Regions from separate parts of the Nocardioides marinus genome, predicted to be linked through region 2. Evidence: predicted binding sites of a transcription regulator. Region 2 holds the regulator's gene; the other holds the start of a gene.
The links. Region 2 encodes LexA, which represses DNA repair genes until DNA is damaged. Its sites were predicted from a motif close to TCGAACANNTGTTCGA; they were not measured.

Region 1: a site for LexA is predicted at 3,699-3,714, ahead of BKA05_RS17250 (HNH endonuclease signature motif containing protein). Genes of this name have one in related genera too.

Annotation. Positions count from the first base shown of each region.
Region 1 covers NZ_JACBZI010000001.1:3,664,421-3,675,256, forward strand. Annotated here, with positions in the region: gene BKA05_RS17235 (YhjD/YihY/BrkB family envelope integrity protein) at 1-1,142, opposite strand, end outside; gene BKA05_RS17240 (GyrI-like domain-containing protein) at 1,180-1,785, opposite strand; gene BKA05_RS17245 (GNAT family N-acetyltransferase) at 1,796-2,299, opposite strand; gene BKA05_RS17250 (HNH endonuclease signature motif containing protein) at 2,528-3,658, opposite strand; gene BKA05_RS17255 (IS30 family transposase) at 3,981-5,177, shown strand; gene BKA05_RS17260 (acyl-CoA dehydrogenase family protein) at 5,354-6,514, opposite strand; gene BKA05_RS17265 (acetyl/propionyl/methylcrotonyl-CoA carboxylase subunit alpha) at 6,511-8,499, opposite strand; gene BKA05_RS17270 (acyl-CoA carboxylase subunit beta) at 8,496-10,046, opposite strand; gene BKA05_RS17275 (SRPBCC family protein) at 10,106-10,591, opposite strand; gene BKA05_RS17280 (acyl-CoA dehydrogenase family protein) at 10,696-10,836, opposite strand, start outside.
Region 2 covers NZ_JACBZI010000001.1:500,344-511,179, forward strand. Annotated here, with positions in the region: gene BKA05_RS02525 (alkaline phosphatase D family protein) at 1-1,189, opposite strand, end outside; gene BKA05_RS02530 (alkaline phosphatase family protein) at 1,302-2,612, opposite strand; gene BKA05_RS02535 (alkaline phosphatase D family protein) at 2,612-4,390, opposite strand; gene lexA (transcriptional repressor LexA) at 4,590-5,321, opposite strand; gene BKA05_RS02545 (SDR family oxidoreductase) at 5,479-6,291, shown strand; gene BKA05_RS02550 (LysM peptidoglycan-binding domain-containing protein) at 6,515-6,907, shown strand; gene BKA05_RS02555 (hypothetical protein) at 7,168-7,515, opposite strand; gene BKA05_RS02560 (ATP-binding protein) at 7,790-8,734, shown strand; gene BKA05_RS02565 (bile acid:sodium symporter family protein) at 8,801-9,703, shown strand; gene BKA05_RS02570 (hypothetical protein) at 9,687-10,244, opposite strand; gene nrdR (transcriptional regulator NrdR) at 10,630-10,836, shown strand, end outside.

The sequences.
Region 1 (10,836 bases), 3.2 Mb from region 2:
AGTGCCGTGTCCGGCGCCGTGTCCGGCGCCTTCTCGGTCGTGGCGCGCGGCCGGCTGCGCCGGTCGGCGCTCGGGGGGTCGGCCGCGTCCGAGACGTCGGAGGTGCGGAGGGCTGTCGTCGGCGGCTGCTGTCGCAGCTCCTTGAGCTCCGGCGGCGAGGGGATCTGGTCGGGGACGTGGTCGGCGAAGTGCACGTCGATGACCTCGTTGACCTTGTGGCGCTGCGAGCGCACGTAGTAGGTGTAGGCGCGCTTGTCGGCCGGGGTGAGGTCCACGCGATCGGTGAACAGCGTGAGCAGGGCGCGGGGGTAGAGCCGGCGGGCGAGGACGACGTTGATCTCCATCGCGAGCACCCCCATGAAGGCCGCGATGTAGATGACGCCGATCAGCCCGAGCACCAGCGCGAAGGTGCCGTCCATGCCCTCGGTCTCGCTGAGCACCGCGGTGACGTAGAGCGTGCCGAGGAACTGCAGCCCCTGGAACATCAGGGCCAGCGCGAACGCACCCGGCGCGGCCTGGCCGAAGCGCAGCCGGCGCGCGGCGGCGAGGCGGAAGAGGTAGGTCAGGACCAGCCCGATGACGACCACCGAGCCGATCCGGATGCTCCAGCGCAGGTTGCCGCCGGTGCCGAAGGTGTCTGTTTCCGACGCGATCGCGGAGGCGACCGACATGGCGAGGACGGCCATCCCCGCCGACACCAGGAGGACCAGGCTCTTCAGGCGCAGGACGATCGGGTTGGGACGGGAGTTGCGCGGCACCGACCAGGCGATGTTCTGGGCGTTCTGCAGGGCCTGGCCCAAGCCCAGCGAGCCGTAGAGCGCGGTTGCGGCACCGACGATGACCGCGGTGCGCGACCCGGTGAGGCCCTCGGGGCGGCCGAGCTCGTCACCGATGATGGGGAACTGCCCGAGCGCGGAGGTCAGCACCGCGTCCTGCAACGCGGCGTCGCCCTGGAGCAGGAACCCGAGGATCGAGGTCGCCAGCAGCAGCAGCGGGAAGATCGCGATGAAGCCGTAGTAGGTGATGATCGCGGCGAGGTAGGGCCCCTGGTCGTCGACGTACTTGTAGAAGACCGCGATGGGCACCGACAGCGTGGGGTGGCGACGCTGGAAGGCGTCGAGTCCCTTCGAGATCCGTCCCACGGGGGTCGACGCTATCGCTAGGGACCCCGCTCAGCGCTCAGCACACCGGCTGGCGGAGGATCGTGCGCAGCCTCGACGGCTCCACCCGGCGCGCGTCGCTGAGGTAGATCTCATGGTGCCGGCCGGTCAGCGAGAGACCGCGGGCGGGGACCTCGACGTCGTGCAGCTCGGCCAGCAGCGGACCCTCGTCGTCGTAGGAGCCGACGTGCAGGCGCTGCAGGCACCGACCCTCGTCGAGGGTCTCGAGCCGCAGCCGCTCCAACAGCTCTGCGGGCACCTTCGCGGCCGCCCTCTCGCGTGCGGCGTCGACCAGGTCGGCGGGGACCCAGTCCGGGACCAGGATCATCGCGGTCCAGTGCCAGGCCGACTTGTCCCGCCGGGTCGTGAAGGCGCTCATGTCCTCGGCCCACCACAGCGCCTCCAGCGGCGGCACCACGTAGTCGCGCCCCAGCTGCTGCTTGCTGGCGAACTTGGTGGCGTAGGCGACGGGGTAGAGCACCGCTAGGGCGTCCGCGTACGCCGCGGTGTTGGGGTCGCCGTGCCCGTCGATCATCAGGTAGCGCATCGGCGGCACCACCAGGTCGCGCCAGGCGCCGCGGGTGACGCGGTAGGAGTCGAGCTCCTTCTTGGGGTCGACCTTCATCGCGCCGCGCTCACGGTGTCGCCGGGCCGATGTAGCAGAGCATCGGCCCGTCCTCGGCGCGCTCGACGTTGACGAAGCCGAGCCGCTCGTAGAACCGTCGCGCCCCGGTGTCGACCGAGTCGACGTTGATCTGGATCTCCTCGCAGTCGCGCGCGGACAGCTCGGCGCGCATCGCGGCGACCAGCGCCGTGCCGGTCCCGCCACCGCGGCGGTCGGGTCGGACGTAGAGCTCGTCAAGGACCGCGACCGACCCGTCGGCGTACACGCTGGGGCGGAGGGTGACCAGCGCGAAGCCGTACGCCGTCGGCCCGCCCGGCCCGTCCTCCTCGGCCACCAGCGCGAGCCCGGCCGGACCCCCGATGAGTCGCGCGAACCGCGCCGCGACCTGCGCCACCGGGTCGGTCGGGGTGTCGAACTCGGCGTTGAAGTCCCGCAGCAGGCCGGCCAGCACCTCGGCGTCCCGCTCCACCGCCACGCGCACCCGTGACCCGTCGGTGGGCACGTCCTCGCTCATGTGCCCATCCTGCTGCGAGGTCCGACCCGGCACCAGCGCCGATCGCCCCACGGGTGCACGAGCAGCGCCGAGGGCGGCGCAGCCCGGTGGTCGAGCAGCGAGGAGCGCCAGCGACGAGCGGGCGTCGAGACCACACGCCGCAGCCCTGGTGGTCGAGCAGCGAGGAGCGCCAGCAACGAGCGTCGTCGAGACCCGGTGAGACGACAAGCAACCTCCACCCACGCCGATCTACGTCCGTAGCCGACCCGCCCGCTTGGGGTCGTGGACCATCGCATGGTGCGCCGAGCAGTAGAGCCGCACGTCCTTCACGCTGGTCGAGCCACCTTGTGCCCACGGCACGACGTGATGGACGTGGCACCTGCTCGGCGGGGCGTCACAGCCACCGACGACGCAGGTCTTGTCGCGCTGCGCGATCGCAAGCCGCTGGGCCCTGTTGTGGAACCTGCGCCGCCGCCCGACGTCGAGGACCTCCGACGTGCCACCGAGCACCATCGGGATCACCCCCGCCTCACACGCCAACCGGCGTGCCGTGCTGGCGGAGATGACCTCACCGGTGTCCAGGGCCGCGGCCGCGAGGCCGTCCATCAGCGAGTCGATGGTCATCGTGACCACGACCGTGGCCCCGACCCCACCCACGGTCGGTAGGTCCTTGGCGTCGATCCGCTCCAGCAGCTCGGTGAACGCCGCGCCGGCAGCCACGGGCGTGGGCCGGGTCTGGCGGACCTCGGCGGGGTCCTGCCTCGCCCACGTCAGCGCCTGGATCGCCTTCGCCAGCATCGCACCGTGCAACGTGGGGATGGAGAACCGTCCGTGCACCATCCCATGCCCGTCGGAGGCGAACGTCAGCCGCGTCTGCTCTGCCGCGCGACGCTCCTCGTCCTCCAGCAGCTTCGCCTCGTGCGCCTCACCGACCTCGGGTGCGACCACGGTCAGCACGTGGCGGCCCAGTACGCGCAGGTGCTTGGCGTCGAACCCGTCGGCGCAGTCCACCAGGTGCTTCTCCGCCTGCTCGACCACGACCGGGTCCAAATCCTCTGGGCCGTCGGTCTCCAAGTCACCCAGGGCGCGGGCAATGGCATGGGCCTGCTCGGTGTTCACCCGCCCCTCCGTCAACGCCTCGGCCAGCGCGGTGAACCTGCTCAGCGCGACGGCGAGCTTCACGTCCCGGTGTGCCGTCGCCCGCGTCCTGTTGGTGGCATCGGCCCACCAGGTCGCGGTCGTGGTCGCGCCGTTGGTCTCCTCCACCCGCACCTGCGTCGCGTGCGCCAGCACCGTCGCGGTCAACGCATCGAGCCGCGAGGCGACCAGCGCCAGCCCGCGCAGCAGGTTCGCGGTCGCGGCCTGATCCAGCCCGATCAACGACGCAGGGTGACCCTCATCGAGCGCAGCGTCGATCGTCTCGACCACCTCGTCGAGAGGGTGCTGCTGCCCGAGAACCGCCATACCTCAGCACACACCAGACCACCGACATTCCGACCCCGGCAACCGGCCGATCCACACCCCCGCAGGGAGTCGTGACCCAACCGTGACCTGCGCGCGTCAGGACCCATGCGCACGACGATCCTCGCTGGCCGCGCACTCATCTGACGAGATCAGCGCGGTCATTCCACACGACCTTTCGCACGCGACACGCCGCTTGGGTTCACGCGGTCGTCGCAACATCTAGGCCCCAGGAGGGTGCATGGGTGTTGGAGGCAGACCGCGGGTGCGGCGCAGCGTCGAGCGGGCGTTTTGGGACCTCGTGGCGGAATTTCCCTCCCCGTATGCCGCCGGCGAAGCGATGGGCGTGTCAACTCGCGTGGTGTGGCGCTGGCTCGAGGAATCTGGCGGAGTGAAACCAAGACTGGCCCAGCCGACGAGGTCGTTGACCTACGAGGAGCGCTGTCGCATCGAGGCGTTGCACGCCGCGAAGGTCCGACCTGCAGAGATCGCCAGGCGGCTGGGTCGACACCGCTCGACGATCACCCGGGAGTTGACCCGCAATGCCACCGCTCGGGGGGCAAAGGGCAACTACGGTGCGGTCAACGCACAGAGCAAGGCTGATCAGCGGGCTTGTCGCCCGAAAGTCGCGAAGCTGGCCACGAACCAGCGACTCCAGCACGAGGTGCAAGATCGACTTCGCAAGGACCACAGCCCTGAGCAGATCGCGCGACGGCTCAGGCAGGACTTCCCTGACGATGCGGAGATGCGGGTGTCGCACGAGACGATCTACCAGTCGTTGTACGTGCAGTCCCGAGGCGGGCTGAAGCGGGAACTGACACGCCACCTGCGCACCGGGCGCACGCTGCGTAAGCCCCATCGCCAACCCGATCAACGTCGCCAGCGGTTCGCCGGGATGGTGATGATCAGCGAACGACCCGCAGACGTCGAGGACCGGGCAGTGCCGGGCCATTGGGAGGGCGATCTGATCCTTGGCTCGACCGAGTCCGGATCCGCGGTCGGGACGCTGGTCGAGCGCACCACCAGGTTCGTGATGCTGCTGCACCTACCCGGTGGTCACACGGCCGAGATCGTCCAAGAAGCGATGGTGGCCAAGATGGCCACGCTGCCCGAGCAGTTGCGTCGATCTCTGACCTGGGACCAGGGCTCAGAGATGGCCAACCACATCCAGATCGCCGAAGCGACCGGACTCTCCATCTACTTCTGCGACCCCCACTCCCCTTGGCAGCGCGGGAGCAACGAGAACACCAACGGTCTGCTGCGTCAGTACCTGCCCAAGGGCACAGACCTCTCCTTCTACGGGCCTGGGATGCTCGACCAAGTGGCAGCCCAGCTCAACGCACGCCCCCGCAAGACACTGAAGTGGCGCACTCCCGCGGAAGAACTCGAAGCACTACTGTCCGGACCGTCAGATCCACCTGTTGCGACGACCGGCTGAATTCGCCCCGATGAGAGCGTGCGAAAGGTCGGTCGCTGGCGGCGGGGACGGCAGTCTTCTGCCGCCTGGCGTGCGCGTCGGCGCGCGCTCATCTGCCGCGCCGCCTTCCACAGTCGTGCCCCTCAGCGGGCGCTCTGGCGCCCGCTGAGGGGCACGACCCCGACGGATGCGGTGGATCAGTACGACTTCGGCAGTCCCAGGGAGTGCATCGAGACGAAGTTGAGGATCATCTCGCGGCTCACGGGGGCGATCCGGCCGACGCGGGTGGCGACGAGCAGGCCGGCGACGCCGTACTCCTGCGAGGCCCCGAAGCCGCCGTGGGTCTGCACCGCGCGGTCGGCGGCGTCGCAGGCGGCCTCGGCCGAGGCGTACTTGGCCATGTTGGCGGCCTCGCCGGCGGCGAACTCGTCGCCCTCGTCGTAGAGCGCGGCGGCCTTCTGCGTCATCAGCCGGGCCATCTCGATCTCGATGTGGCTCTGCGCCAGCGGGTGCGCGATGGCCTGGTGGCCACCGATCGGGCCCTGGAAGACCTCGCGCTCCTTGGCGTAGGCGACGGCCCGGTCGAGGGCGAAGCGAGCGATGCCGGTGTTGAACGACGACGCCATGATCCGCTCGGGGTTGAGCCCGGCGAAGAGCTGCGCCAAGCCGCCGTTCTCGTCACCGACCAGCGCGTCCGCGGGGAGCCGCACGTCGTCGATGAAGACCTGGAACTGCTTCTCCGGGCTCACGATCTCCATGGGGATCGCGTTGAACTCGAAGCCCGGTGCGTCGGTCGGGACCACGAACAGGACCGGCTTCACCTTGCCCGTCTTCGCGTCCTCGGCACGCGCCACCACCAGCACGTTGCTGGCCTCGTCGACGCCGGAGATCCAGATCTTGCGGCCCTTGAGCACCCACCCGTCACCGTCGCGGCGGGCGGTGGTGGTGATGTTGTGGGTGTTGGTGCCGGCGTCGGGCTCGGTGATGGCGAACGCCATCGTCCCGGTGCCGTCGCAGATGCCCGGCAGCCACTTCTGCTTCTGCTCCTCGGAGCCGTACTTCGCGATCACCGTGCCGCAGATCGCCGGCGAGACGACCATCAGCAGCATCGGGCAGCCCTGCGCCGCGAGCTCCTCGCAGACCGCGGCGATGTCACCGATCCCGCCGCCGCCACCGCCGTACTCCTCGGGCACGTTGATGCCGAGGTAGCCCGCGCGCCCGAGCTCGAGCCACAGCTCGGTGGTCTTCTCCCCCGACCGCGCCTTGCCCGCGAAGTAGTCGCGGCCGTACTTCGAGGCCAGCTTGGCGACCTGCTTGCGCAGCTCCTGGCGCTCCTCGGTCTCGCTGAACGTGCTCATCCCTGCTCCTCCACCACTGCCATGACCTCGCCCGCCGCGACCTGCGTGCCGGGCGCTACCTCAAGTCGGCTGACGACGCCGTCGGTCGGCGCGCTCACCGTGTGCTGCATCTTCATCGCCTCCAGCACCAGCACCGGGTCGCCGGCGGCGACCTGCTGGCCCTGCTCCACGAGCACCTTCACCACGCTGCCCGGCATCGGCGCGAGCAGCGAGCCGCTCGCGACCTGCTCGGACGGGTCGAGGAAGCGGGGCACCCGCACCAGCCGGCGGTAGCCGGACGGCGCGTCGACGTCGACGGTCTCGCGCCCCGGCAGGCCGGTCACGCGGCAGGCGTACGTCGTCGCCAGGCCGTCCCGCTCGAGCACGACCTCCACACCGTCGCTCGAGCCTGTCGAGACCCGCAGGACGCGCACGCCCTCGGCGGTGTAGCCGTCCCGGCCGCCCCACCACTCCACCGCGAGCACGTCGTCGGTCGAGCCCGTCACGGCCTCGAACTCCGTGCGCTGCGGCTGGCTCGGCACGTTGCGGAACGCCACCGGGATGCGGTGCTGCACCGTGCGCGCGAGCCGCTGGGTCTCGGCCACCGCGATGGCGGCCGCGAGTGGAGCGTCGGTGGTCTCGACGCCCGTTCGCTGGCGCTCACTGCTCGACCACCCCGACAGGAAGGCCGTGCTCACGCGGCCCGCGACGAAGTCGGGGTCGGTGAGGATCGCGACGAGCTGGTCGCGGTTGGTGACCAGGCCGTGGATGCGGGTACGCCGCAGCACCCCCGCCAGCTGGCGGCAGGCCTGCTCGCGTGTCGGCGCGTGCACCATCACCTTGGCCAGCATCGCGTCGTAGAACGTCGACACCTCGCTGCCGGAGACGAACCCGCGGTCGACGCGGACCCCCGGCTCGTCGGGGACCTCGAACGTCGTCAGGACGCCCGACTGCGGCTGGTAGTCCGCCGCCGGGTCCTCGGCGTAGAGACGGACCTCGATCGCGTGACCGTCGGGAGCGCCGGGGTCTCGACGCCCGGTCGTCGCTGGCGCTCCTCCCTGCTCGACCGCCGGGAGACCACGGCCCTCGGCGACGGCCAGCTGCATCTCGACCAGGTCCACGCCGTGCACCAGCTCGGTGACCGGGTGCTCGACCTGGAGCCGGGTGTTCATCTCCAGGAAGAAGAACCGGTCGGCGTCCTCGTCGTAGAGGAACTCCACCGTGCCGGCGCCGCGGTAGTCGATCGCCGCAGCAGCTGCGTGGGCGGCCTCGTGCAGCGCCTCGCGGGTGGCCTGCGGCAGCGCCGGGGCGGGCGCCTCCTCGACGACCTTCTGGTGGCGGCGCTGGATCGAGCAGTCGCGCTCCCCCAGCACCAGCACGTCGCCAGCACCGTCGCCGACGACCTGGACCTCGACGTGCCGGCCGCGCTCGACGTACGGCTCGACGAAGACGGTGCCGTCGCCGAACGCCGACGCCGCCTCCTCGCGCGCCTTCCCGATCTCGCCCTCGAGGTCGGCCAGCGCGCGGACGATGCGCATACCGCGACCGCCGCCGCCCGCCGACGCCTTCACCAGCAGCGGCAGGTCGGCCTCGGTCGGTGACTCCGGCGCCTCCAGGATGGGTACGCCGGCGGCCTTCATCAGCGCCTTGGCGCCGATCTTCGAGCCCATCGACGTGATCGACGACGGGTCGGGGCCGACCCACGTCAGGCCGGCGTCGACGACGGCCTGCGCGAAGTCGGCGTTCTCGGAGAGGAAGCCGTAGCCGGGGTGGATCGCGTCGGCTCCCGCCTTCTTCGCGGCCTCGATGACCAGGTCGGCGCGCAGGTAGGTCTCGCCCGGCGTGTTGCCGGGCAGGCGTACGGCGGTGTCGGCCTCGGCCACGTAGGGCAGGCCCGCGTCGGCGTCGGAGTGGATCGCGACGGTCTCGATGCCCAGCCGGCGGCAGGTGCGGAAGACGCGGCTGGCGATCTCGGCGCGGTTGGCGACCAGCAGTCTGTTGATCATGGCCTGAAGACTCCGAATCGGTCGGTGCCGACGATCGGCAAGTTGTCGATGACGGACAGGCAGATGCCGAGGATCGAGCGGGTGTCGCGCGGGTCGATGACGCCGTCGTCGTACAACATCCCCGAGAGGAAGTGCGGCAGCGACTGCTCCTCGACCTGGGCCTCCACCATCGCCTTGATGCCGGCGAAGCCCTCGGCGTCGAACACCTCGCCCTTGGACTCCGCGGACTGCTTCGCGACGATCTCGAGCACGCCGGCGAGCTGCGCCGGCCCCATGACCGCGGACTTGGCCGAGGGCCAGGTGAACAGGAACCGCGGGTCGTAGGCGCGGCCGTTCATGCCGTAGTTGCCGGCGCCGTAGGAGGCGCCCATGATCACCGTCAGGTGCGGCACGGTGGAGTTGGAGATCGCGTTGATCATCATCGCGCCGTGCTTGATGATGCCGCCCTGCTCGTACTCCTTGCCGACCATGTAGCCGGTCGTGTTGTGCAGGAACAGCAGCGGGGTGTCGGACTGGTTGGCCAGCTGCACGAACTGCGTGGCCTTCTGGGCCTCCTCGCTGAACAGCACGCCCTGGGCGTTGGCCAGGATGCCGACGGGCTGGCCGTGGATGCGCGCCCAGCCGGTGACCAGCGAGGTGCCGTAGAGCGGCTTGAACTCGTCGAACGCGACGCCGTTGCGGGCGCTCATGCCGTCCACGACCCGCGCGATGACCTCGCGGGGGTCGAAGGGCTCCTTGAGGTCGGAGGGGATCAGGTCGAGCAGGCCCTCCGGGTCGGCGTCGGGCTCGGCGTACGGCGCGTGGTCTCGGTCCGACTTCTCCCGGTTGAGGCGGGCGATGATCCGCCGGCCGATCCGGATGGCGTCGCGCTCGTCCTCGGCGAGGTAGTCGGCCAGGCCGGAGACCCGGGCGTGCATCTCGGCGCCGCCGAGGCTCTCGTCGTCGGACTCCTCACCGGTGGCCATCTTGACCAGCGGCGGGCCGCCGAGGAAGACCTTGGCCTGCTCCTTCACCATCACGGTGTAGTCGCTCATGCCGGGCACGTAGGCACCGCCGGCGGTGGAGTTGCCGAAGACCAGCGCGACCGTCGGCTCCTTGCGGGCGCTGGCGCGGGTCAGGTCGCGGAACAGCTTGCCGCCGGGGATGAAGATCTCCTTCTGCGTCGGCAGGTCCGCGCCGCCGGACTCCACCAGCGAGACCGTGGGGAGCCCGTTCTCCTGGGCGATCTGGGCGGCCCGGAAGATCTTCTTCACCGTCCAGGGGTTGGAGGCGCCGCCCTTCACCGACGGGTCGTTGGCGCTGATCATCACCTCGACGCCCTCGACGACGCCGATGCCGGTGACGACGCTGGCGCCCACGGGGAAGTCCGAGCCCCACGCGGCGAGCGGCGACAGCTCGAGGAAGGCCGAGCCCTCGTCGATGAGCAGCTCGATGCGCTCGCGGGGCAGCAGCTTGCCGCGGGCGTGGTGGCGGGCCACGGACTTCTCGCCGCCGCCGGCGATCGCCTTGGCCTGCTCGGCGTGCAGCGCGGCGATCTTCTCCAGCATCGCCTCGCGGTGGGTGGGCGGAGCGGCCTCCTCGACCGCCGCCTCGGTGGCGGTGTCGCTCACTTCTCCAGCACCGCCTTCATCTTCTCCAGCGTGGTGCGCATGCCCTTCTCGTTGGTCCTGCCGCGCGCCCAGCCGAGCACCAGCCAGTAGATCCGCATCGGCAGCGCGGCCTCGAGCCGGAAGTACTCGGTGACCTTCGAGCCGCCGGAGCCGTCGGGCTCGATCCGGTAGCCCCAGTTGTTGAGCTGCACCGAGTCGGTGCCGACGGAGAACTCGAAGACCGCCGGACCGTCGCCTCCCGGCGGGTCACAGACGGTGACCTTGCACGGCGACCAGTACGTCGGCCCCACGCCGTTGCGCTTCACGTGCCCGGCGAAGTGGGCGCCGACCTCGGGGCCGGCCGACCCGCGGGTCCACTTGCCCTCGAAGGTCTCCGGGGAGAACTCCCCGATCCGGGTCACGTCGGTGACCAGGTCCCACACCTGCTCGGGCGGGGCGGCGATGGTCACGGTGACCGATCCGGTGGGCTGTCCGATGCTCATCGGTTCTCCTTCTGGGGGCTGGGGATCTGGTGGTGGTGCTCGTGGTGGTGGTCTCGACGCCCGCTCGTCGCCGGCGCTCCTCCCTGCTCGACCACCGGGGACGGCTAGCGGGCGGGGGTGTAGCCGAGCAGCTTGGCCGCGAGGTCGGTGAGGACCTCGGTGGCGCCGCCGCCGATGGGCAGCAGCCGGGCGTCGCGGTAGTGCCGCTCCACCTCGGTGCCGTGCATGTAGCCGGTGCCGCCGTG
Region 2 (10,836 bases):
GCGGGGCCAGGGTGTTCACCGCGTCGGTGACGTCGCGCGGCAGCGCGGCGACCTTGAGCGGGCTGAACATCACCGACGTCCCGACCACCTTCCACTGCGCGCGCTCCTGCCGCAGCCCCGTGAGCAGCCACTCCATCTGCGGCTCACCGGTGATGGTGCGCTCGGGGTCGTCGACGCCCGTGTCGTAGCCGGGGTCGGCGACCTGCTGGTCGCGGTAGGTGCGCAGGTCCAGCATCGACAGCTCGGCCAGCGTGCCGAAGCGCAGCCGCCGGTAGAGCCGCGTCCCGTCCCCGAGCCGGGCGGTCCCGTCGAGGCGGGCCGGCATCCACTCGTCGTACGCGCGGTGGGCGCGGGCGCGCCGCTTGGCGTAGCTGCCCTCGGTCTCCGGGTCGTGGTTCTCGGCGCCCGTCGCGTAGGAGTCGTTGGTGACCTCGTGGTCGTCCCACGTCACGATCCAGGGGGCGTGGGCGTGCGCGGCCTGCAGGTCGGGGTCGGTCTTGTACTGCCCGTGCCGCACCCGGTAGTCGGCCAGGGTGACGATCTCGTGGGCCGGCTCGTGCGCCCGGACGTTGGCCGAGCCGGACTCGTAGAGGTAGTCGCCGAGGTGGACGACGGCATGCAGGTCGTCGCGCTCGGCGAGGCCGCGGTACGCCGCGAACAGTCCGGCCGGCCAGTTGCTGCACGAGGTGAAGCCGATCCGCAGGTTCTCCGGGGTGGCGTCGGGCGCCGGCGCGGTGCGGGTGCGGCCGACGCGGCTGGTCTGCCCGAGGGCGTGGAAGCGGTAGAAGTACCAGCGCTCCGGCCGCAGACCCCGGGCGTCGAGCTTCACGGTGTGGTCGCGGCTGCTGCTGGTGACGAAGCGGCCCTTGGTCACCACGCGGCGGAACCGCCTGTCGGTGGCCACCTCCCAGCGCACCGTCACCCTGCCGCCGCGCCCCGAGCCTGGCGTGGCCTCCGGGGTCGGCGTCACCCGGGTCCACAGCACGACGGCGTCGGGCAGCGGGTCACCGGAGGCCACACCGTGCTGGAAGACCGGGTGCGTCGCCCGCGGCCCGCCCCCGCCCCCCTTCTTCCCGCGCCCCGCCTCGGCGGGTCCCGCGGCGAGCACCCCGAGGGTGGTGCCGGCGGCCCCGGTGGCCAGCACGGTGCGGCGGGGGATGGCGGGGGTGGAGGACTGGGTCTGGTTCACATCGGCTCAACGTCGCCCGGGCGCGCGGGTGACGTCGCGTTCCGAGCGTTCACCGGGCGTTCTGGCGGCGGTCCCGAACCGGGCCCGAGCGGACGCGGACAGGGGTGCCGCGTCAGATCCGGGGCTTGCCGTCGTACCGCTTCTTGGGGGTGGGCAGCCCGAAGAACCTCGCCACGGTGGGCGCCACGTCGATGGTGCGGGCGTGGGCGGAGAAGACCTTGCCGGCCTTGACCGCCGGGTGCCCGCCACCGATGAAGAAGGGGATCGACCGGGTCGCGGGGTGGCCGTGGTTGCCGGGGATCGGGTTGCTGGTGACCGGGTCGGGGTCGGAGAAGCGCCAGCCGGCCTGGCAGAACACCACGACGTCGCCTGACTCCGGGCCCAGCCGCAGCCACGGCGTACGCCGGTCCCAGGCCTTGAGGACGCCGGGCGTGGCCTCGGCGATCTGCTGGATCCGCTTCACCGCCTTGTCGAGCTTGCTGCTCGGGCCGGTCCAGTAGACGAGGTCGGCACCGCCGTTGTCGGCGATCACGACGTTGCCGCCGAGCAGCGGGTCCTCGTCCATGGCCCCCTGCAGGGTGATCACGTTGGTGGGGATCGACCAGTCCATCGAGTGGTCGGCGAGCACGATGACCATCGAGTGCTCCCACGCGCCGCTGGACTTCAGGCCGTCGATGAACCGGCCGACGAGGGTGTCGGTGTCGAGCAGCGCTGCCTGGCGCAGCAGGCGCAGGTTGGTGCCGGTGAGGTCGGTGTGGCCGACCCGGTCGATGTCGCCGAGGTTGACGAAGACCAGGTGCGGGTCGAACTCGTCGACCATCGAGGTCAGCGCGTTGTAGGTCAGCAGGTCGGGGGCGTGCCCGGAGACGGGGATGTAGAGCTCGGGCTCCCAGCGGTGCGTGGCCCGCTCGCCGAAGATGCCGACGAGGTACTCCTTGCTCAGCACCGTGCCGGTGGTGAAGCCGCGCTTGCCGAGGCGCTCGATGATCGTCTTGACGCGGATGTCGCTGGGCTGGTCCATGTCGCGGATCTCGCCGAGCTCGCGGTCGTAGAAGGAGTTCGCCGGCACGCCCGACCGGTCGGGGCGTACCCCGGTCATCATCATCACGTGGTTGGGGATCGTCTCCATGACCGGCATGGAGGTCGCCCGCGGCCACCACATCCCGCCCTCGCGCAGCGCGTGGAGGTTGGGGGTGAGGGTCGGCTCGATCTCGTCGGGGCGGCAGCCGTCGGTGACGAGCACGTAGCAGCGCTTCTTGGTCCTCGCGCTGGCGGCGCCCGCGGGCGCCGCCGCGCCGACGGCGCTGGAGAAGGCCAGGCCGGAGGCAGCCGCGGTCAGCACGGTGCGGCGGCTGGCCCGGATCTCCGCGAGCCGGCGGGCGGCGCGCTCAGGGGAGCCGGCGAGGGGGGTGTCCTGGCACATCAGGCCTCCAGCGGAGCGTCGACGGGGGTGATCCGGCCGGTCCCGGCCAGCGTGGCGTACGACGTCGACCACTCGATCGGGGTGGCCGCGTCGTCCCGGGCGCCGATGACGTACCAGTCCATCTGGGCGCGCTCGGGGGTGATGTCGAGGACGGAGTACCCGTGGTTGTCGAAGTCGAGGTACTTGATGTGCCGGTTGTTGGCGAGGATCGCGGTCTCCACGAGCGGCGTGAGCTGCGGCGCGCCGGTGATGTCCTTGAGGTTGTTCGAGGTGACCGAGGAGCACACGAACTCCACCCCGTAGGAGTCGCCGTAGAGCGGCTGCGTGGAGGTGTCCAGCGGCAGCTCGCAGGCCCACCCGGAGTGGATGTCGCCGGTGATGAACAAGACGTCCTTGACCTGGTGGTCGCGGATGTGGCCGAGGACCTCGCGGCGGTCGGCGGTGTAGCCGTCCCACTGGTCGACGTTGTAGGGCGCGCCGTCGCCGGGGAGGATGCCGGTCACGTCGTTGATGGGGTCGATCAGGTCGTTGGGCAGGTCGCCGAAGGTGACCGGCGCGATCATCACCGGGTTACCGATGACCTTCCACTGCGGCGCGTGGTCGCCGCGGGTGAGTGACTCCTTGAGCCAGGCCATCTGCTTCTTGCCGGTGATGGAGCGGGACGGGTCGCTCACCTCGGCCTCGAGCGCCGGCACGGGTGTCGGCGCGAGCGTGGAGACCTGCTCGTCGCGATAGGTGCGCAGGTCGAGCATCGAGACCTCGGCGAGGTTGCCGAAGCGCAGCCGACGGTAGAGGCGGGTGCCGTCGCCCAGGGCAGCGGTCCCGTCCATCCGCACCGGCATCCACTCGTCGTACGCGCGGTGGGCGCGGGCACGGCGGACCTTGTAGTCACCCTCGGACTCGTCGTGGTTCTCCGCGCCGTTCTTCCACTGGTCGTTGGTGACCTCGTGGTCGTCCCAGGTGAGGATCCACGAGTAGCGCGCGTGCAGGGCCTGCAGGTCGGGGTCGGCCTTGTAGTTGGCGTGCCGGCGGCGGTAGTCCTCGAGGCTGACCATCTCGTGCGGCGGGTCGTGCGGGCGGACGACGACGTTGTCCTGGCCCATGCCGTACTCGCCGGTGGGGTACTCGTAGAGGTAGTCGCCGAGGTGGAGGACGGCGTGGAGGTCCTCGCGCGCCGCGAGGCCGCGGTAGGAGCTGAAGAAGCCGGCCTCGAGGTTGGCGCAGGACACGACCCCGAAGCGCAGGTTGTCCAGGGCGGCGCGCTTGCGCGGCGCCGTGCGCAGGCGGCCGACGGGGCTCTTCTGGCCGAGGGCGCGGAAGCGGTAGAAGTACTCGGTGTCCGGCTTGAGGCCCCTGGCGTCGAGCTTGACCGTGTGGTCGCGCCCGGCGCTGGTGCGGAACCGGCCCTTGCTGACGACCTTGCGGAACCGCTTGTCCTTGGCCACCTGCCAGGTGACGGTGACCGGCCCGCCCTTGCCCGAGCCGGCCGTGGCCGCAGGGGTGGGGGTGACGCGGGTCCAGATGACGACCCGGCGCGGCAACGGGTCACCCGAGGCGACCCCGTGCTGGAAGACCTCGTGCGTCGCCTTCCCGCGCTCGGCCCCGTCGGCCGCACCGGGCTGCCCCGTCGGGTCGGCCTGCGCAGGGCGTACGCCGCTGCCGAGCACCCCGGCCGCGGCGGCTCCCGCGGCGCCGGTCGCGAGGACGGTGCGGCGGGGCAACGCGGAGGGGGAGGAGGACGAGGTGGGGGGCGTCGTCGGCGGCTTCGTCGAGGTCACGACTCATCCAACGACGCCGCCCCCTGTTTCGTGACGGTTTCGCCGGAGTGAGCACCGTCCGTTCACCCGGTGCTCACCAGGCGACCGCCCGCGACCCGGTGGACGAGCGGGCGTCGAGACCCCGCGCCTACCGGTGGTCGAGCAGTGAGGAGCGCCAGCGACGAGCGGGCGTCGAGACCACCCGCCGCCGGCGTACCCCTCAGACCTTGCGCAGCACGGCGGTGACGATGCCGAGGATGGTGGCGTGGGTGCCGTCGATCGGCTCGAAGGCGTCGTTGTGCGGCAGCAGCCACACCTGCCCGCTCTTGCGGGAGAAGGTCTTCACGGTGGCCTCGCCGTCGATCATCGCGGCGACCATCTGACCGTTCTCGGCGGTGTTGGCCTGGCGGATCACGACGTAGTCGCCGTCGCAGATGGCGGCGTCGATCATCGACTCACCACGCACCTCGAGCAGGAAGAGCTGGCCGTCGCCGACGAGCTGCTTGGGCAGCGGGAAGACGTCCTCGACCTGCTCCTCGGCGAGGATCGGCGCGCCCGCGGCGATCCGGCCGAGCATCGGCACGTAGGAGGCGGCGGGCAGGGTGTCGCCGACCCCGGTCTCGTCGAAGGAGCTCTCGTCGGCCGAGGAGATCGCGCGCCGTGCGGCCATCGACTCGGGCAGGAAGACCTCGAGGGCGCGGGGCCGGCTGCCGTCGCGCTTGATGAAGCCCTTCTCCTCCAGCACCTTCAGCTGGTGGGCCACCGAGGAGGTGCTGGTCAGGCCGACGGCCTGGCCGATCTCGCGCATGCTGGGCGGGTAGCCGCGTTGGGCGACCGCGTCGCGGATGGTCTCCAGCACCTTGGTCTGGCGCGGGGTGAGCCCGCTGGCGTCGGGCGGGCCGTCGGGGAGCGCGCTCACGCCGGGGGCGGCGTCGTCGTGGCTGGTCGCCATGGGGGTCCTCCTGGTTCGACCACCGGCCCGCAGGGTGCGCCCGCGGACGCGGCGGCACGGGTGTGGCACGGCCTGCGTCGTGGTGCTCACACGCTATGACTCATCCGGTCCGCGATCAAACATGTGTTCGAATCGGCGTGTCGAGCACACTCGGGCCATGACGCCCCGCCCGGTCCCCGCCGCCCCCATCCAGCGCAGTGCCGTGGTCACCGGTGCTGCTCGCGGCATCGGCCGCGGGATCGCCGAGCTGCTGGTGGCCCAGGGGTACGCCGTGGTCGTCACCGATGTTGACGGGGAGGCCGTGCAGGCGACCGCGCGGGAGATCGGCGCCGTCGCCGGACTGGCCCATGACGTGCGCGACCCGGAGGCGCACCGCACGGTCGCCGAGGTGGCGGCCGGGCACGGTCGTCTGGTCGCCTGGTTCAACAACGCCGGGGTCGGCGACGACGGGCGACTCTCGGAGCTCTCCGAGGAGCAGGTGCGCCGGCTGGTGGAGGTGAACCTCCTGGGTGTCCTGTGGGGCATGCGCGCTGCGCTGGAGGCCTTCGGCGACGGCTCCGGCGACATCGTCAACACCGCCTCCCTCTCGGGGCTGGGGCCGGTCCCCGGCTACAGCGTGTACGCCGCGACCAAGGCCGCGACCGTGTCGGCCACCATGTCCGTGGCCGCCGAGACGGCGCGTCGGGTGCGGGTGCACGCGATCTGCCCCGACGGGGTCCGGACGGCCATGCTGGACGAGCAGGACCCCGAAGGCCTGGGAGCGGCCCTGGTTCACTCGGGTGGTCGGATCCTGTCGGTGGAGGAGATCGCCGAGGCGGCCGTCGGGCTGGTCGGGACCGGCCGCGTGATCCGGACGGTGCCGGTGTGGCGCGGGGCCCTGATGCGCACCATCTCCCTGGCTCCCGGCGTCGCCGCCAAGGGGACCGCGCTCTTCGCCGCCCAGGGTCGTCGGGCGCTCCGCCGCGGCTGACGGGGTGGGTGGGCTCGCGGCCCACGCAGGGGCAGTCGAACATTTGTTCGCAGAAACCCTTGATCTCGTTCGAACACCTGATCTACTCTCGTACACGTGTTCGATCGAACTGGTGGTCGAGCCGTCGGCCCCAGGCCCGCCCGGTCCTCCCTGACCGGGACTGTCGGTGGTCGTCGGTAGACATCGGTTCGCAGACCCACTCCGCCTTCCCCAGGAGATCCCGATGAGCACCATGGTCCTTCCCGCAGTCCACCTCCCGGCCCGCACCTCCGCCCGTCCGGTTCCGCGCTCGGCACCGCGTTCGGCTGCTGGCACCGACGGCCGTCTGCGCCTGACCCGGCGCGGTCGCCTGGTGGTCTTCGTGGTCGGCCTGCTGGTGGCCGTGGCGATCGCGGTGGCCTTCGCTGGCGGCTCGGTCGCGACCTCGGAGAAGGGGCAGCCGGTGCCCACCGACACGATCGTGGTCGGCACCGGGGTGACCCTGTGGGACATCGCCTCGGCCCGGGCCGAGGGCGGCGACGTCCGCGACATGATGTCGACCATCCAGCAGCTCAACCACCTCGAGAGCGGCATGCTCGTCGCCGGTCAGCGGCTGCGGGTCCCCGCCGACAGCTGAGCGCGACGCGACGGGAGCACCGCCCCGGAAGGGGCGCACAGACTTCGCCGGTCGATTCGACCCCGGCCGGCGAAACCACGGGGAAGACGAGGGGCGGGCCCACGGCGGGACCGCCCCTCGGTGGTGCTGGGCGGGCCGCAAGGTCTGACTGATGTCAGTCAGACCTTGCGGTGCGCGGTCGAACCTTCGACCGCGAACCCGCAGGTTCGACCGATATCAGTCAGACCTTCGCGCACCGGCCGTCCTGGGCGGGGCCAGGCTCAGCGCGCGGCGCGCTTGCCGCCCTTGGGTCGCGGAGCGGGGGGCTCGGTGCCGGGTGCTGGGTCCGGGGCGACGACGCCGAGCTCGCGCAGCAGCCGCAGCCCGACCAACAGGCCGGCGAAGAGGCAGGCCACCGCGCCGAGGGAGGCCAGGGCGAGGAACCACCAGGCGGCGGTCCTGCCCTCGCGTGCGGTCGTGCCGAAGTCGATGGCCGCCCAGACCAGGTAGCCCCAGGCGACGACCAGGCCGGTGACCCCGGCGGTGAGGGCCAGCAGGCGACGGGTCCGGTGGGGTGCCGGGGGGCGCGGGCCGCTGTGCGATCCGTGCTTCCCTCCGCTCCCAGCCACCGCGCCATTGTCCCCGATCGCCCCACGCGTCACGGGGCGAACCGCCGAGCGGTGCGGTCGCGCCCGGTGGCCCACCACGGGCCGAAGGGCCCGAGGAAGGGGCAGGAGGACCCTGATGGGGGATGGGCCGCGGGGTTAGCCTGGCTGGGTGGCCCAGGGACGAGGGGACGAGCCGGACGTCGCGGGCCGCGGTGCCCAGCGGACCGCGGCCGCCGACGCGCCGTCACCTGCGGGCCCACCTGCGGGCCCGCCTGCGGAGCCGCCCGCGGTGCCCATGACCCACCTCGAGGCCGAGGTCGAGCGGGCGGTCCTGGTCGACGACGTCGTACGGGCCGTGGTCGCGGACCTGCTGACGTTGCCGGACGTCGCACGCGTCGCCGTGGCGCTGACCGAGGGAGGGGGGCGTCGGCTGCGCTTCACCTCCGCCACCCGCGGCGGCGACCAGGCGAGCGACCTGGACTGGTGCCACATCGACGCCTACGACGACGTGCCGCTCAACGACGTGGTCCGCACCGGTCGCCCGATCCTGGCGGCGCTCAGCACCCTGGAGGAGCGCTGGCCGTGGCTGGCCCAGAGGGAGGGCGAGGCCGGCCACGTCGCCGCCGCCGTCGTCCCGATGCTGGGCACGAGCATGCGCCTGGGTGGGCTGTTCCTGCTCTACGACCGGCCGCAGACCTTCGGGCCCGAGCAGCGCGAGCTGCTGGAGGGGCTGGCCCGGCGTACGGTCGCGGCGCTGCACGAGGTCAGTGCCCGCCGCGCGGGGCCGGTCGACGACTCCCTGGAGGAGGTGCTCGACGCGAGCCCGGCCGTGGAGACCACGGGGCGCACGGCCACGCTGCGGCTGCTGCCCGAGCCCACCGCGCCGCGGGAGGCGCGGGCGTTCCTGGCTGCCGAGCTGCGCACCTGGGGCGTGGCCGACGACGTGGTCGACACCGCGCAGCTGTGCCTGTCGGAGATCGTGACCAACGCGGTCCACCACGCCCGCACCGTGGCCGATTTGAGGGTCTCGGTGGAGGAGGGCGTGCTCACGGTCGTCGTGCGCGACTTCGGCGCCGGGGGACAGGTCGTGGCGCCCGTGGGCGGGGAGGACCCGCTGGTGGTCTTCGGGCGCGGGCTGATGCTGGTCGAGGCGATGACCGACCGCTGGGGCTCCGAGCACGACCCCGGCGGCACGACCGTGTGGTTCTCCATCGACCTGGCACCGCACGACGCCGGCTGACCCGGCGCGCCCGGCCGCGCGTCGCGGGCGGAGGTCGCCCCTGCGCGCCCGAGCACGTGCTTCACTGTGGCGCCAGTCACAGGTGCGGAGGGTGCGATGAACGACTCGGTGCTGATCAGCGTGGGCCTCCCGGTCGCGCTGGCGATCATCATGTTCGGCCTGGGGCTGTCCCTGCAGGTCGCCGACTTCCGACGGGTGGCCCGTACGCCGCGTGCCGTGGTCGTCGCACTCGGCCTGCAGGTGCTCGTGCTGCCCGTCATCGCCTTCGGCCTGGTGGTCGCCTTCGACCTCGACCCCCTCCTGGCGGTGGGCGTCATGCTCCTGGCCGCCTCGCCCGGCGGCACGACCGCCAACCTGTTCAGCCACCTCTTCCACGGCGACGTCGCGCTGAACATCACCCTCACCGCCATCAACTCGGTGCTCGCGGCCGTGACGATCCCGCTGGTCACGAACCTGGCGATCGGCTACTTCGACACCGACGGCGACCTCGGGCTGCAGTGGGCCAAGGTCGTGCAGGTCATCGCGATCGTCCTGGTCCCGGTGGCGATCGGCATGCTGGTGCGCCGCTGGTCCAGCGCGTTCGCCGCCCGCGCGGACAAGCCGGTGCGGGTCTTCTCGATCGTCGTCCTGGTCGCCGTCGCGGTGGGCGCGCTGCTCGGCGAGCGGGAGAACCTCGGGGGCTACCTGCAGCAGGTGGGCATCGTGACCGGGTTGCTGTGCGTGCTCAGCCTCGGCCTCGGGTACGCCGGCGCGCGGCTCGTCCGCCTCGACCAGCCGCAGGCCGTGGCCAGCTCGATGGAGGTCGGCATCCACAACACCACCGTGGCGCTGACCATCGCCCTCTCGGTGCTCGACAGCACCGAGGTGGCGATCCCCGCGGCGGTCTACTCGATCCTGATGTACGTCCTGGCCACGGCGTTCGGGTTCCTCATCACCCGAGGCGCGGGCAGGGTCACTGCGGCTCGATGACGGTGTACTGCAGCATCGTGCCGCCCTCGCCGTCGTCGGTGGCGCCCACCGTGACCTCCCAGGGGCCGGTGAGCATCTCGATCAGCAGCCCGCCCATCGACATCGAGTTCTCGGTACGGCTGTAGCCGGCGTCCTCGAGCGCGGAGATCGCCTCGGCCATCGCCTCCTGGGCCGGGGCCTGGACCATGACCGTCACGAGGTAGGCCGTCGTGCCGTCCTGCTGGCTGCTCGCGCCGTTGAGGATCTCGCCCGCGACCACTGGCACGTCCTCGGGGAACCCGGCGGGCAGGGAGCCGAGGCCGGAGGTGAAGGACCCGTCGTCGGTCTCGACCGAGATCCCGCCGTCCCCGGCGTCGAGGTCGATCTCCACACCCTCGGCCGCGGCGTCCTCCAGGGCCTTCTCCGCGGCCTTCTCGGTGGCGCGCTCGGCGAGCGCGTCGGCGCCGCAGCCGTTGGTCGTGACCGCGAGGGCCACCAGGAGCGGAACGGCGAGGAGTCGGTGCGGAGGTCGGGGTCCGTGCGGAGGGCGGAGGGAGCGCATGGGGGGAGTGTGGTGCGTGCCCCTCGGGGAGGGAATGAGTACCTGTTGCTCAGGGTCCGACACGCCCGTGGCGGCAGCCCAGCGGGCCTCCGGCACGCCGCTGACCTGCGGCTTTGTCGGGAGTGTGATCCAGATGACGTCAATCTGGTCGGTCCACTTGCGTGCCTAGTGATCCAGGCGTACGGTTCCCACTACATCTAGTACTTACACGGATGTAGTTATCCACATCTAGTTCACAGAGCAAGGGTGGATGACTCACAGCTCCCTCGTGGTTCTCCACAGGGAGAGCCCCGATCTCCACATCGTCTGCACACCCCACAGCCAGGGGTGTCGTAGCCGCGCCCGCGACCCGTCCGACCATCCTCACCCATGAAGGAGCCTCGCTGTGCACTGCCCGTACTGCCGAGCCACCGACACCCGGGTGCTGGACTCGCGGGTCGCCGAGGACGGGGGATCGATCCGCCGCCGGCGTACCTGCTCCACGTGCGAGCGACGCTTCACCACCGTCGAGCTGATGCAGCTGACCGTGGTCAAGCGCTCGGGCGCCACCGAGCCGTTCGTCCGCGAGAAGGCCGTCTCCGGCGTCCGCAAG